3 regions of the Arthrobacter sp. B0316-5-4 genome follow, and region 1 is predicted to be linked to each of the others. Evidence: riboswitches for the same ligand, from Rfam matches in the RefSeq annotation. Region 1 holds a riboswitch; each other region holds the start of a gene.

The links. A riboswitch is a leader RNA that binds a small molecule or an ion and turns the genes downstream of it on or off. The one in region 1 is predicted to bind cyclic di-AMP.
Region 2: it holds a riboswitch for cyclic di-AMP, as region 1 does, so the genes downstream of both, AC5RU9_RS11570 (aggregation-promoting factor C-terminal-like domain-containing protein) here and AC5RU9_RS09530 (NlpC/P60 family protein) in region 1, are expected to answer to the same signal.
Region 3: it holds a riboswitch for cyclic di-AMP, as region 1 does, so the genes downstream of both, AC5RU9_RS15055 (M23 family metallopeptidase) here and AC5RU9_RS09530 (NlpC/P60 family protein) in region 1, are expected to answer to the same signal.

The regions. Positions count from the first base shown of each region.
Region 1 is NZ_JBNHFN010000003.1:211,341-216,504, reverse strand. It holds gene AC5RU9_RS09545 (PEP/pyruvate-binding domain-containing protein) at 1-382, opposite strand, end outside; gene AC5RU9_RS09540 (universal stress protein) at 401-1,438, opposite strand; gene AC5RU9_RS09535 (FAD-binding protein) at 1,853-2,539, shown strand; gene AC5RU9_RS09530 (NlpC/P60 family protein) at 2,653-3,438, opposite strand; cyclic di-AMP (ydaO/yuaA leader) riboswitch at 3,442-3,610, opposite strand; gene AC5RU9_RS09525 (copper resistance CopC family protein) at 3,785-4,411, opposite strand; gene AC5RU9_RS09520 (NCS2 family permease) at 4,525-5,164, shown strand, end outside.
Region 2 is NZ_JBNHFN010000003.1:652,124-657,287, forward strand. It holds gene AC5RU9_RS11565 (dolichyl-phosphate beta-glucosyltransferase) at 1-1,095, opposite strand, end outside; gene AC5RU9_RS11570 (aggregation-promoting factor C-terminal-like domain-containing protein) at 1,349-2,191, opposite strand; cyclic di-AMP (ydaO/yuaA leader) riboswitch at 2,196-2,355, opposite strand; gene AC5RU9_RS11575 (sensor histidine kinase) at 2,489-3,988, opposite strand; gene AC5RU9_RS11580 (response regulator transcription factor) at 3,992-4,732, opposite strand.
Region 3 is NZ_JBNHFN010000004.1:670,558-675,721, forward strand. It holds gene AC5RU9_RS15045 (NlpC/P60 family protein) at 1-598, opposite strand, end outside; gene AC5RU9_RS15050 (C40 family peptidase) at 698-1,438, opposite strand; cyclic di-AMP (ydaO/yuaA leader) riboswitch at 1,443-1,604, opposite strand; gene AC5RU9_RS15055 (M23 family metallopeptidase) at 1,749-2,579, opposite strand; cyclic di-AMP (ydaO/yuaA leader) riboswitch at 2,584-2,798, opposite strand; gene AC5RU9_RS15060 (iron-dependent transcriptional repressor DtxR) at 3,023-3,718, opposite strand; gene serC (phosphoserine transaminase) at 4,013-5,143, shown strand.

The DNA of each region.
Region 1 (5,164 bases):
CGTTACCGAGATCCTGGTATGCGGCGAGAACCGCCTCCGCGACATCGCCGGGAATACCGGCGTCGAGCACCACTGACCGGGCATGGGCAGCGAGGCTGTTCAGTTGGCCAATATCAGTGGACCCTGCCTCAGCAAGATCCCGAAGGACATCGTCCAAGCCAACAGTGGCGAGTGCCCGCCGGTACGCGTGGGTGGTGAGGCAAAACCCACGCGGGACAGGTAGGCCTGCGCCGGCCAGCTCACCCAGGTTGGCGGCCTTCCCGCCAACTTCTGGAAGCATGCTCGTCCGGATATCGGCGATGTCCATAACGAACGCCTGGGCGGCCACGTTAGGACCTGCCGGGTGGCTTTCCGGCTGGTTCAGTGGCTGCTGGCTGTCCATTGGTGGGGAGCGCCGCCGCTAAGCTGCGCCGAGCATGGGGCCGAAATTGGGCCGATCGGCGAGCCGCGGATCCTCCCGGTCCGGAACCACCAGCACCGGCCCCTTCGCATGGTGGAGGACGCCATCAGACGTGGACCCAAGGAGCATCCCGGCGAATCCCCCGCGGCCACGAGTGCCGAGGACCACGAGTTCAACCGAGCGGCTTGTTTCCACCAGGACATCCACCGGAGCACCGTCACGGAGCTCGGTCTCTATGGTCAGACCCGGGAAGTGGCTCTGAAGCCAGGCGAGCCCGGCGTCCAGCTGGACTTTGATGTCCGCAAAGAGGGCATCGCGATCAAGGGGGGCCGGTACCCACGCCAGGGAACCGCTGTACTGCGGAACAGCGCAGATCACACGCAGCTTGGCGCCCATGCGCTGTGCTTGCTCTGCGGCTTCGAGCACAGCTACGCGGGCTTGCTCGGAGCCATCCACCCCGACTGCCACCACGTTCTCGACGGTCCGGGGACCAGCCTTGGCGTGCTCGGCTTTGATGTGTTTGTCTTCGGTGCTCTCCCCGAGGCGGTCCGCGCAGTACAGCGGAACAGTCACCGTGGGGCACTTGGCATGGGCGGGCAGGGCGCTGCTTACCGACCCCAGGAGGCGCCCGACGAAGCCGCCCCGGCCCCTGCTTCCAAACACCAGGAGCGCGGCCTCCGCAGAGAGGTCGAGCAGGACACCGGCAGCGTCACCGTTTTCGACCGATGCATCAACATCGATCGCGTAGGCGGAAACCTTGTCCATCGCCTGCTTGACGATTGCATCGGCGCCCTCACGGATTACCGAGTCGTCCACCGTTGCGTAGCCTCCGTCCAAACCGGAAGCGGCAAAAATAGGAACCGAGTAGGCCGTGACGATATGCAACGGAAGTTGGCGACGCTCTGCTTCACGCGCTGCCCAGACCAAGGCACACTGGCCATGCTCGGATCCGTCCACGCCAACGACGATGCCGCCGGGTGCAACCGCCTCATCCTCGCCATCGCGTGGCACTTCATTGTGTCTTCCGTGCTGGTCCATGGGGCCCGCCTCTCCACCTACTGCTTGATGTTCCGGCTATTCTGCCAGAGGTTCTCCGCGACGGATTCCCTGACTCTCCAAATGTCAATGGCCGGCGAAGGAGAAACTTGGAATCTCTCCTTCCAATGCCCACTATTCTCGGTCGGAAGTACCGAATCAAGGCGACTTCAGGCTATGTGCATAACGGTCCGGGCTCAGTTCAAACGTCGCGATATTGAGCTGCCGACGAACACGCAAAACACGACGCCGGGAAGGCTACCAATGGCCGAAAAAGTTCGGTAGTGTTCGAGTCACCGAATAGCCGGGCAGCGTGTCTCAGGACACACCCCGGCTGTTAATTTGCGGCCGCTTGGGGAACTCGGACGCGACCCCACGCGATGCCGCAGGGCACACACGTCAAGGAGGAACCAAGCAGTGTCACTCACGCCTGATTCCGGCACGGAACGAACCACCACCGTGGTCATCGGCGCCGGCCTCTCCGGTCTGGCTGTTGCCAGCGAGCTCAGCCGCTACGGGGTGGGCTCCATCGTCGTTGACGGGTTCGGATCGTTGTCCGCCACGGGGCCTTCGACCCACACGGGAATGCTCCAGCGCTGCGACATCGCCGATCCCGCAATGAAGGAACGCAGCGAGATTCTCCGCCACCTGCGCAACTACGCTGCCAACCATCATTTGGACGTGCGCAACACTACCCGTGCCGTTCGCCTGGATTTCCTGGGCGCCGACCCGTCACAGCAGCTGGGGCACGGCCCCACCGGAAGCACGGCATCGGCCACCCTCCGGGGCAGGATCGTTTCCGGTCCCCTGGAGTCCACGCCCCGTCAATGGGCGGTCCACACGGCCCACGGTGTCCTACTGGCGGACCACATTGTGGTGACGCGCTGCGCCCAGAGCCAGCTGCGCCGGATGCTGGCGGAACTTGGAATCGCCGTGGGCCAGAATTTGGCCGCGGCCATGCGGGCCGTAGGGATGCACCTTGTTGGCGTTGGGGAACTCATCACCCCAACCCCCAAAGAGGTGCTTCGGCAGGCCAAAGCTGTGGGCCAGGCCATCTCCGCCAAGGTAGCGCTACCGGCCGGCAACGGCGTAGCCATCGCGTAGCAAGGCCGCTGACCGCCCACTGGAACTTTTGCGAACAATTCTTAACGCCAAAGGCCGGCACCTTCGAAGAGTGAATCTTCGAGGATGCCGGCCTTTGAACTGAAGCGTGAGGCTTATGCGCCTGCGCGTACGTACGTGATGGGACCAGTTGCGGTCAACCAGCTGATCGGGTGGATGCCCGTCTGGTTGCCATTGATGCCACCGCTGATGGCCTGGCCGTTGCCGATGTAGATGGCTACGTGGCCGGACTGGACGATCATGTCGCCGGGCTGGGGGGTGCTGACGACCTTGCCGTAGTTCATGAACTGCATGGGCGCGAGGTCACCAACAGGGATGCCCGCGGAGCCGAGGGCCCGCTCCACCATTGCGGTGCAGTCCTGCATGATGCCGATCTGGGCGTAAGCCGAGGCGACCATTGCTGCGTTGACTCCACCGACGGCCGGTGCAGCGGCTGCGGGAGCAGCAGCAGCCGGAGCGGCAGCAACCGAAGCTGCAGCCTTTGCGACAGGAGCGGCCGCAGCGGTTGTTGCCACTGCTGCCTTCTTGGCTACAGGTGCCTCAACAACGGGAGCCGGCTTTTCGATGACCGGAGCTGCTACGGATGCAACAGCAGGGCGCTCGAAGTTGACGGTCGCCGTCGAAAGGGCGGTAACAACCTGGGTGGGTGCCTCGGAAACGGTCTCGGCGACCGTGGCGGGGCTGGAGTCGCGCTGAACCGGGGTTTCGGCTGCGTGTGCAGCGATGGAACCGGTCAGGACAAGGCCAGAGGCTGCTGCGATAACAGCTGCCTGGCGGCCAGCGCCGGAAGCGTTGCTGGCGACTGCCTTGGAGATGGAGATGAACGGATTAGGACGTACGCTGTCCGCCTTACGACGGCCGCGAAGAATGCTTGAAGACATGAAAAAGCCTCTCCCGATGCCTGCGAGGTTAGCTGTCGGATTCGGATGGGAGTCACCCGGCCACTATCCCCCGCTGTTCAGCGGAAGCATCGTGACTTCACCCCAAGGCACACTCGAAAGTGGCCTAAATTGGGTTCCCCGTCTCTGCCGTAAGGTTTGTCTGCGAACGGATTCCGGACTGCGGCAGAGCTAGGCAATCAGGCCGGAAGTGCCCGCTACGTGGAACAGGCACAGGTACTACCGTACGCGATGATCACGCCGAAGTCACATTTAAGTAACGAGAACCGGGCTTTTGGCGTGTCGCGGTAACCATTCCGAGATATTCGCAGCTACGTAGAAAAGCCCGTTATTCCGCGGAATCTCCCGCATCTGTGTCGTTGGAGGCTGCGAGTTTCTTCCGTGCGGTAACGGCGAGATAAATAACGAGGCCGACAGCAACCACGGCCAGTCCCACGATGCTCCACGGGAAGGGCTGCGATGCGTCCGCGGCCGGGGTGCTGGCGGCCGTTCCGGGTGCCGCAGTTCCCGCCGTCGGGACCGTATTGGAAGGTGCCGACGGCGAGGCGCCCGCAGTGCCGCTGGCCGCCGTCGTGCTTCCAGCAGCGGCCGTGAACGTGAAGGTGCCCTCGATGGGGTGCGAGTCGGAGCTGACCACACGCCAGACCACCGTGTACTCCCCAGCCGGTGCGCCTTCGCGGATCTTCTGGACCGCCTGGTTGTCGATAATTTCGACGGGCCCGTCCGCCCAGTTTTCGCCGCCCGCAGTGACCGTCACGCCTGACCCGATGGCCAGCGGCCTGTTGTTGAACGTGATGGAGACCGACGCCGGGACGGCAGCCACGCTGGAACCGTTGGCCGGCGCTGTGGATTCGGCGACGTCGTGCGCGGAGGCCGGGGCCGCGGAAAACAACAAGGCGGACGCGAAGGCCAGGGCAGCAACGACGGCGGCCAGAAGCGGGCGGATGGTGCGCATGGGGCGGTTTCTCCTAGTGTTGGCTTCCTTACAGACTAGGCGAATCGTCCGGAGGCCCATATCCGACGGCATAGGATTTGAGGGCACACTCCCCTCGATCCCCGGAGTCCTTCATGCTTAAACAAGGTTCTGCCATCGACCGCTACTTCAAAATCTCCGAGCGTGGCTCCACATACTCCCGGGAAATCCGCGGCGGCTTCGCAACCTTCTTCGCCATGAGCTACATCGTGGTCCTTAACCCGTTGATCCTTTCCGGGCCGGACTCCAGTGGAGCTTCCCTGGGATTCACCGCAGTGGCGGCCACCACGGCATTCGTTGCGGGCATCCTGACCATCCTCATGGGCGCCTGGGCCAAGCACCCGTTCGCCGTGGCCACGGGCCTGGGCGTTAACGCGTTCGTGGCTGTCACCGTCGCCTCGCACCCCGGCCTGACGTGGCCGGACATGATGGGCCTTGTGGTGCTCTCGGGCCTGACCATGTTGATCCTGGTCCTCACCGGTTTCCGTACCGCCGTTTTCAAGGCCGTGCCGGAAGCACTCAAGACCGCGATCGTGGTGGGCATCGGCCTCTTCATCGCGCTGATCGGCCTGGTCAATGCGGGGTTCGTCCGCCGCATCCCCGACGCCGCCGGCACAACCGTTCCCTTGGGACTGGGCGTCGACGGGAAACTGTTGGGCTGGCCAACCCTGGTGTTTGCCTTTGGCCTGATCCTGACCATCGCACTGGTGGTCCGGAAAGTGCGCGGCGCCATCC
Region 2 (5,164 bases), 440 kb from region 1:
GGCGGCGAGGGCAGCACCCACTACAACTGCCCCCTCAAGCCAGCGGTCCGGCGTCGTAATGAGGGGCAAAAGCAAAAGCGCACCGGAGCTGACCGCTAGCCCAGTCACCAAGCCGGGCAACCCCAAGCTCGGATGTACGGCCCAGGTAGCGAGGAATAGGCCGAGGACGTTCGCCACAAACACGTTCAGATAGCCGGTGCAGGCCAGGAAGATTCCGGCGTAAGCCAAGCTCCACGCCACAACCGGGACGACTCGTCCCAGAATGCTGTCCCGGGGAGAAGAAGCAGGTCCGGCAGACAGGGCGGTGCGAAGTTCGCGGACAGGAACGCGCCCGCGCCGCAGGTCCCGGGTCAGCCGGCCGATGCCGCGCAGGTCCGCAATGGCGGTTCGTACGACGTCGACACTTGAGTTTGGGTCCTGGGTCCAGTCGACGGGGACTTCATGAATGCGCAGGCCGGAGCGCTCGGCGATGATCAGCAGCTCAGTGTCGAAAAACCAGGCCTCGTCTTTGACATGGGGCAGTAGCTGGTGGGCCACGTCCGCACGGATAGCTTTGAAGCCGCACTGGGCATCGGAGAAACCGGCCCCCAGGACGGTGCGCAACAGTGAGTTGTAGCTGCAGGCAACCAACTGGTGCCGGGGGCTGCGCGTAACGCGGGATGCCGGTGCCAGTCGGGTGCCGATGGCGAGATCCGAATGGCCCGAAATGAGCGGTGCAAGCAGGGGAGCCACAGCGGCCAGATCCGTGGACAAGTCTGCTTCCATGTAGGCAAGCACAGGCGACGGCGACGCGAGCCAAACCTGTCGGAGTGCGTTTCCGCGTCCCCTTTGCTCAAACCGGACAACAACCACTTCAGGAAGTTCGCGGGCCAGCCGCTCGGCAATCCGCAAGGTGTTGTCCGTGCTGGCGTTGTCCGCAACGGTGATCCGGAAAGCGTGGGGAAAGGTTTCTTTGAGATATCCGTGGAGCCTGCGCAGATTCACTTCCAGACAGGCTTCATCATTGAAGGCGGGAATGGTGATGTCCAGGACCGGGGTGGGCGTCCGGGTTTCGACGGGGGAGCGCCGGGACCGCTGGGCGGGCTCTGGCGTCATCGCCAAATTCATGCCGTGGATCGCGTGATGGGATGCGCAGGTCGAAGGATCAGTGAGCGTCATGTACCCAGCATGCCGCCGCCGATTATGAGGGCTTTAGGCGGAAGCTGTGACGTCACTGTGAACCGTGGGCCGCTCCTGTGAAACGGACTCGGCCGGCGTTAAACGGCAAGGCCGCGCCCGTTACCGCTTTTCGCTCCAGTGGGTACTGGTGCGAACGGCGGCTTCGGGCGCGGCAGTCAAGCAGTCTGGCTTAGTACCAGTTGTTGGCCAAGTGGAAGGCCAGGGCAGCGGACGGGGATCCGTAGCGTTCCTTGATGTAGTTCAGGCCCCACTTGATCTGGGTCTGGTAGTTGGTTTGCCAGTCCGCACCGGCAGAAGCCATTTTGCCGGCCGGAAGCGACTGGACAATACCGTACGCACCGCTGGAAGCGTTGGTGGCAGTGGTCCGCCAGCCTGATTCCTTCTCCCACAGCGTGTTCAGGGCGGTCATTTCGCCCGCGCTCCAGCCATAGCTGCCAAGGATGCTGGCGGCGTAGGCCTTTGCACCGGCGGGATCGTCAACTGCCTTCGGGGCGGCAGCAGCGGCTGCAGCTTCCGCAGCGGCGGCGGCAGCAGCGGCGTCGGCGGCCTGCTTGGCGGCAGCGTCAGCAGCAGCCTTTTCGGCAGCGGCTTGATCTGCCGCTGCCTTGTCGGCGGCAGCCTGCGCGGCAGCGGCCTGATCGGCGGCGAGCTTGTCGGCTGCGGCCTTGTCGGCGGCTGCCTTGTCAGCAGCAGCCCGGTCGGCTGCGCCCTTGGCTGCGGCGGCGTCCATCGAAGCGGAGACTTCAGCGGACTTGTTGGTGCTGACCTGGGCGGCGGCCTGGGTGTCGGCTACGCGGCTTGCCTCGGGGAGGTTCAACGCTGCGTTTGCGGCGGTTCCGAGCGATGCAACGCCCAGTGCAGCGGCGATGACGCCGGCAACAACAGGCATGCGCTTGCCGGACTTGCCGTCACGGGCGGCCTTTTTGAGGACGGTCTGCGACTTGGTCAACTGGGTGTCGTTCTGGTCGCGGTGACGCGCGGAAGGGCGCGTCTGATCATTAAATTCAGACATTGTGATTACCTCTCAGCGCCTGCGGAGTTAGCTGTCGGGTTCGGATGAGGTCATCCGGCCGCGCATCACGCTGCGGCTTCACCCCAAGGGCCGGCAAAAAGCCTGGGCCCGGAGACTCTGGGTCCCCCGTCTCTGCCTCGGAGAAAGATCGGACTCCGGGAAGTGGCAGAGCTCGGCGCATCCCGGATGTGGGCCGGTTAGGGGCAACCCACCCTTTCGACGGTACAGGAGGTTTCCGCAGAAGTCACATTTAGGTAACAGAGATCACGAAAGCGGTGAGTCGTCTTGCCGGATTCGTTACATGCGTTCGGTGTTGGTGGTCGGGAGTCGCAGGGCAAATTCGGTGCGCCCCGGCCTGGAGGTCACTTCAACACTGCCACCGTGCGCCGCAACGATGGAATCGACAATGGAGAGACCCAGCCCCGAGGTGCCCTCCGACCCCGATCTTGCGGCGTCAGCACGGGCAAATCGGGAGAAAATGCGGCTCTGGAAGTCCTGGGGAATGCCCGGACCGTTGTCCGTCACAGTCACCACTGCGCTGCCATCCGCTGAGAGCATGACTCCGGTGACCACCGTCGTTCCCGGGTCGGTGTGCTTGCGGGCGTTCGAGAGCAGGTTCGCCAGCACCTGATGCAATTGCGTGGCGTCGCCACGTACCGTGATGGGCTCCCCGGGAAGTTGGAGTTGCCAGATGTGGTCCGGTGCCATGACCTTTTCGTCGCTGACGGTCTCGATCACCAACTGGGTGAGGTCCACGTCCGTGACCTTCACGGGCTGACCCTCGTCCAGCCTTGCCAGCAACAGGAGATCTTCCACCAGGGTGGTCATGCGTTCGGACTGGCTTTGGACGCGGGCCAATGACTTCCTGCCGTCCTCCGTGAAATTCTCGGTCATCCGCAGCAGCTCCGTATAGCCGCGAATGGCAGTCAGCGGGGTCCGCAGTTCGTGCGAAGCATCCGCCACGAACTGGCGCACCTTGGTTTCGCTTTCCTGACGGGCCTCCAATGCGCTGGAGACGTTGTTCAGCATCTGGTTCAGCGCATGGCCAACGCTGCCAACTTCCGTCCCAGGATGGGAGGCCGACGGCGGGACGCGCACCGCAAGGGCCACCTCACCGGCGTCGAGGGGCAGTTTCGATACTTTCGTGGCAACTTCGGACAGCTGCTCCAAGGGCCGCATGGTGCGCCGGATGATGACGGTTCCCGCGAGCCCGATCAGGACCAGGCCGCCAAGGGAAACCAGCACCATGGTCCATACCAGCGAGGCCTCGGCGTTCTGCTTGTCCGCCAAGGGCAGGCCAGTCACGATGACGTCGCCGTAGGGCTTGTCGACGGCCACCAGACGGTACGCGCCATTGGAGAGCGAGCGGTCCACGGGCATGTTGTCCGTGGGGAGCGACACCAGGATCTTTTCATCGTCCGCGGACAGTGATACGCGGTTTCCTTGGGCGTCGATGAGTCCTGAACTCCGGACAGTGGAGCCGTCGATCCGGGCGTTGAGCGTTCCCGCGGCCTGGCCCCGCGCCTCCAGGGGGTCGGGCCTTCCGGACGGGGAAGTGGGGAAGTTCGACGGCGCCCTGCCGAAGTCATTCGCGCGGCTGGACGCCTGCTCCAACTGCCTGTCGAGCTGCTTGTTGAAGACCGCGTCCATGGAGGCGTAGCTGACGATGCCTACCGCACCGCAGATCGCCACCAACAGGGCCATGGCCACCAGGACCAATCGGGTACGCAGATGCCAGGTGGACGGGTTGAGCCAACTCCGCCGGGACGTTTTGGCCACTCCGGAAAGTGTGCTCAATGGCTAGTCCGCTGGCTTGATGACGTACCCGGCACCGCGAACGGTGTGGATCATGGGCGGGTGGTCCGCTTCGATTTTCTTGCGCAGGTAGGAGATGTAGAGCTCCACGATGTTGGCCTGTCCGCCGAAGTCGTAGTCCCACACGCGGTCGAGGATCTGGGCTTTGCTGACAACCCTTTTGGGATTCTCCATGAGGTAGCGCAGAAGTTCGAACTGCGTTGCGGTCAGCGGAATATCCTGCCCGGCCCGTGTCACCTCGCGGGTATCGACATTCAGGGTCAGGTCTCCCACCACCAGCTCGGCCGTGTCCATGGCCGCTACCCCGGACCGCTGGACCAGCCGGTGCAGGCGCAGGAGGACTTCTTCCATGCTGAACGGCTTTGTCACATAGTCGTCGCCGCCGGCAGCCAGGCCCACGATCCTGTCCTGCACCGCGTCCTTGGCGGTAAGGAACAGCGCGGGAACTTCGGGAGCGAAAGCGCGGACGCGGTTGAGCACTTCGACGCCATCGAATCCGGGCAGCATGACATCAAGCACCAGTACGTCGGGACGGAAATCCTTGGCCAGCTTCACTGCGGCCGGACCGTCGCCGGCTACGGCCACAGACCAGCCTGCCATGCGCAGGCCCATGCTCATGAGCTCGGCGAGGCTGGGTTCGTCATCCACCACCAAAGCCCGGATGGGGGAGCCGTCCGGGTGGGAAAGCTGGGGGAGGTTGTTGGTCATGGAGTGCGAGGAGGCCATGGGACAAGTCTCCGTTCTGCTGGTTAGCCAGCGCTTTGCCCGTCCTGTGAGGACGCTGTGAAGTCAACATTAGCGAGGTGGGAGCCGGCTGCAACCCAGTGTTTCTACGGCTTGTAGCAGATTTGGAGCAAAAAATTATCGAAGGAGGCCACGGTCGATTGGACAACAACTGTTTCAGATCGTGAGATTCCGCGTGGACGTGGTTGGCGGCAAGCGGGATCCGCATCATGCCTCATTGGCCGAAGATAATTCACCAAAAGGCCTATATTTCTCCGTTGTGCCGAATGAAATGCCGTTCATTTCCAGCACCCCATGAATTGTGATTTACGGCACAATAGACCCGGACGTCTCAAAATGTGGACGGTTCGGCGCTTTGTTACTTGCGTGTTGCCATTGTTACGTTGCACACTTCCAATGTGAACAAGAACTCAA
Region 3 (5,164 bases), on a different contig from region 1:
CACTGACGGTACGGCCCAAAGAGAGGTAGCCGGCCGGCCAGTCATGGAAGTGGATGCCCACGGCTGCCAGGGAGTTGGTCACCAGCATGGTGCAGTCCTGGGTCACGCCGAGCTGGGCGTACGCTGCGGCGGCAATAGCTGCACCGAGGCCGCTGGAAGCTGCCGGAGCCTTGGCAGCCGTAGCCGAGCTGTTGACGGCAAGCGTCGCGTTGCCGGCGGGAGCAGCCGTGGTGACGCTCTCCGTTGCCTTGGCTTCAGCCTTGGCAGGGGCCTTCGTCTCCACGGGAGCCGGAGCTTCCACCGTGGTGACGACGGGACGTTCGTAGGAGATGGCCACCGTGGAGTCCGCGGCGATGGTCGACTGGACCACTGCCTGGACGTCAAGGGCGGAGGTCGCCGTGGATTCGCGGTCAACGTTGGTCTCGGCGGCGTTCGCTGCGACACCGCTGGTCAGGACCAAACCGGAAGCCGCAGCGATAACGGCCGCCTGGCGGCCTACGGTACCGGCGTTGCCGCCGACGGCCTTGGCAATGATGGCAAGCGAGCTGGTCTTGGGGGCCGCAGCGCGATGCCGTGCAACCTTGTTTGCACTGGTCATGATTTTCTCTTTTCGTATCCGCGCGCAGTGGGGTTACACGCGGGTAATGGGCAGCCAGCACTTGGGGGGTATGCTGGCCGGCCCCGAACCGGATGTTTTCTAGCGAAGGGTGAAGAAGGAAGAGGTGCCTGTGGAGGCTGCCGAGTGCAGGAGGGTGCCCTGGCTCGGGTTCAGTGCGCTGATCATCATGCCGTTGCCGACGTAGATGCCGACGTGGGCTCCACCGTTCTGCATGACCAGGTCGCCGGGGGCCGGGGTGCTGGTGGGCTTCATGGCCGTCCAGGCGTTGACGCGGGGAATGCTGATGCCAGCCTGTGCGTAGACCCACTGGGTGAAGCCGGAGCAGTCCCAGCCGTTGGGCGTGGTGCCGCCCCACACGTAGGGGTGGCCGATGCCGGTGTAGGCAATAGCGGCAAGGCCCGAGGCAGCGGCGCTTGCAGCACCGTCGGTAGCTTCGGAGGACTTAGCGGTGACCGCCGTTGCGGCATCCTGGGAACCCGCGGTGCGCTGGGTAACCTGCGATGCACGCTGGACAACCTTGGGGGCTTCCTTGGTGGCCACGACCGGGCTCTCGAAGGCCACGGTGGCGGTGGGCTCTGCCGTGACGACGGCGGTAGCGACCAGCTGTTGGGTGCTGGAGGCTTCCGACTTGGAGACATCGGTGTCAGCTGCAGTGGCCGGGAGGCCGACGCTGAGGACAAGGCCCGAGGCTGCTGCCAGAACGACGGCCTGACGGCCAACGGTACCGGCGTTGGACGAAACAGCCTTGGAAAGAGTGTTCAAGGGGTTCGTACGAACCGATTCAGCGCGGTGGCGCGCAGGGGTAGTGCGTGATGACACGTAGGTAGCCTCTCCCAATGCCTGCGAGGTGAGCTGTCGGATTCGGATGGGAGTCATCCGGCCGCGCTGCTTCAAGGAAGCTTTTGCGACTTAACCCCAAGGTCTTCTTGCGAAGACCAGAAGTGGTTCCCCCGCCCCTGCCAGACGATTTATGCGAACGGACCTCGAGTGGTGGCAGAGCTAGGCAATCCACTCAAGTGCACCGGCCCCCTAAAAAGCCGATGCGCTTTGTACGGTACAACAGTTGAACGCGAATGTCACATTCAGGTCACGGGGTGTCTCAAAATTCGAGAGACAACCATCAACTGGATTAAAGCCAGCCCATGGGGTCGACAACTTCGCCGTTGACCTGGACCTCGAAGTGGAGGTGGCAGCCCGTGGAAGCGCCCGTGGTGCCGCTCAGCGCGACGGTATCGCCGCGGGTGACGGTCTGGCCGACTTTGACGGTGAAGGACGACAGGTGGTTGTACGTGGTCTCGAGGCCATTGCCGTGATCGATGACCACGCGGTTGCCTCCGCCGTACTCGTGCCAGCCGGCAAAGGTGACCTTGCCAGTGGCAGCTGCATGGACGGCCGTGCCGCACTGGGCGACGAAGTCCTGGCCGCGGTGGAAGTCGCCGGTGCCGCCCGTGAGGGGGCTGACCCGGTAGCCAAAGGGCGAGGCCGTCGTCAGGGTGTCCAGGGGGCTGGCAAGGGTTCCTACGGATGAGGCGCGCTGGATGCTGCCGACCGACTGGGCGCTGAGCAGCTGCTTCAGCTTGCCGTCAGGGTCAGCTGCGGTTGCAACGGCAGCGCGGCTGAAGTCGATCTTTGCCGACGCGGCTGCGGAAACCTCTGGCTGGCTGCCGCCGGATACGGCAAGGGCGGACTCAGTTTGGCCCGACTCCGACGTTGCCATCACGGGGCTTGTGGCCGGCAGTCCGACAGTCAGGGCCAAGCCGGTGGCGGCGAGTGCCACTCCGGCTTTCTGCCCGACGCCACTGGCTGCGGCAAAGTCGGCAACCTGGCGCAATGGGCTCTTACGGCGGCGGACTTGACGCTCAGTGTCGCGGGGCCGGATCTCCATTGTGGCGCGGGCTGGCCGCAGCTCAACAGCGGGGCCGGTCGCGCGGCGACGACCCCTGACGTTCTGCGATGTCAAACTCTATTCCTCTCTGAAAAGCCTGCGAAGTTAGCTGTCGGATTCGGGTCAGAGAGTTCAAAGACCCGGTCCGCACGAAGCGCTCACGGCACACAGGTATCCCAGGAGGGACTTGCATAAATGGGCACTTCTGCTGCGGACTTCACCCCAAGGCTGCTTCTTTAGACAGCCGCTTGTGGTTCCCCCGCCTCTGCCAGTGGTGGATGGCACACCTGATCCGCTGGCAGAGCTCGGCTCCGGATCAGGTAACGCTTTGGTATCGGCGCTAGTAGATAACTATAGGCGATTAAAGCCTGCAGTAATAAATTCGTTATCAACAGGAAAGCGCGTGATGCCGGGGGCCTTTATCATCTATCCCGGAAAACCGAGGTCACACTGTCGCGCAGGGCGCGAAAGTGAGGTTTGACACGGCATCCCCGAGGAGGCGGCGCCCCGAAGGGAGGTTAGCCCAGGGAGACGAACACGTGGGCTGCAACCTCAGGCGGCAGCTCGAGCGCTCCCTCGATGCCGGGAACCCGGACGGAGATGTATTCGCCAACACGTTCCAACGACACTGCGGCACCGGGACGGATTCCGCCCTCGTCCAGTTGGGTGAGGAGTTCCGGTTCCACCTGGATGGGCTCGGCAAGGCGGCTGACCACTACCCGGGAATCGGACGCGTAGCCATCCATGGCCTGCAGCAGGTTGACGTCGAGCCGCGGGATGGTCTGCGTCGGCAGGCCGCCGAGGGCTTCAAGTCCTGGAATCGGATTGCCATAAGGGGACTCGGTGGGGTGTTCGAGGAGTTCGTAGAGCCGACGTTCAACCCGCTCACTCATCACGTGTTCCCAGCGGCAGGCTTCATCATGGACGTATGCCCAGTCGAGGCCAATGACATCGGCAAGGAGCCGCTCGGCCAGGCGGTGCTTTCGCATGACCTCAGTGGCGCGCTTGCGGCCCATCTGGGTCAGTTCAAGGTGGCGGTCGTTGGAAACGATCACCAGGCCATCGCGCTCCATGCGGCCGATGGTTTGCGAAACCGTGGGGCCGGAGTGCCGCAAGCGCTCGGCGATGCGGGCCCTGAGCGCCACAATGTTTTCTTCTTCAAGCTCCAAAATGGTCCGAAGATACATCTCAGTGGTATCGATCAGATCCGTCATCCAGCTCAGCTCTCCTCGAACGCAGTTTCCTTGCGTAATCTCCACCGTACCGCGTCCCTGGCCGGGGCAGCCGGTGTGCACCGCTGCCCCTTGAACGCCAACCCCCAGCCTAGCTTATTTGGAATTACTCTGGATAATTCCGGTCGCATCCGGTTGCTCCGCGTTCCACGTGGCGGACTATGACGGGTGCAGGTTCCTGCCCCCGAGCCGTGTCAGGCAGAATTGGGGAGTCGAAGGGGCAGCGGATGCCACCTGCCACGACCCATCTCTAGCCGATACCCATTGGAGCCACACGTGAGCGACAACAGCATCACCATTCCCGCCGATCTGCTGCCTAAGGACGGACGCTTCGGCGCAGGACCGTCCAAGGTCCGCCCGGAACAGATCGAGGCGTTGTCTGCCGCATCGGCCACCATCCTGGGCACATCCCACCGGCAGGCCCCGGTCAAGAACCTCGTCGGATCAGTCCGGGAAGGACTCAGCCAGTTCTTCCGCGCGCCCGACGGATACGAGGTTGTCCTCGGCGTCGGCGGGTCAACCGCATTCTGGGACGTCGCTGCCTTCGGCCTGGTGGAGAAAAAGGCCCAGCACCTTTCCTTCGGTGAATTTGGTTCCAAGTTCGCTGCTGCCACCAACAAGGCTCCGTTCCTTGAGGCTTCCTCCATCATCAAGTCCGAGCCCGGCACCCGCCCCGTGGCCCAGGCCGAAGCCGGCGTCGATGTCTACGCGTGGCCCCAGAACGAAACTTCCACGGGTGTCGCAGCTCCCGTGACGCGGGTGCAGGGCGCGGACGAAGGATCGTTGGTCCTGGTGGACGCAACCTCCGCTGCCGGCGGCCTGGATGTCGATGTCTCGGAGTCGGACGTCTATTACTTCGCCCCGCAGAAGAATTTCGCCTCGGATGGCGGGCTGTGGCTCGGCCTCTTCTCCCCCGCAGCCTTGGAACGCGCTGCCCGCGTCAAGGCATCCGGCCGCTGGATCCCGGATTTCCTGGACCTGCAGACCGCCATCGACAACTCCAAGCTCAACCAGACGTACAACACGCCGTCGTTGTCCACGCTGGTGACCCTGGATGCCCAGGTTCAGTGGTTGAACAGCAACGGCGGCCTGGACTTCGCCAGCAAGCGCACGGCGGACTCCGCCAACCGCATCTACTCCTGGGCAGAAGCCTCCGACTACGCCACGCCGTTTGTTGCCAAGGCTGAGGACCGCTCCAACGTCATTGCCACCATCGACTTCGACGACTCCATCGACGCCGCTGCGATCGCCAAGGTCCTGCGTGCCAACGGCGTGGTGGACACGGAGCCGTACCGCAAGCTGGGCCGCAACCAGCTGCGCATCGCCACGTTCGTTGCCATCGAGCCAGACGATGTTTCAGCGCTCCTTGCCAGCATCGACTACGTCGTGGGCGAACTGAAGAAGTAATCCACGGTAAGGATTCAGCTG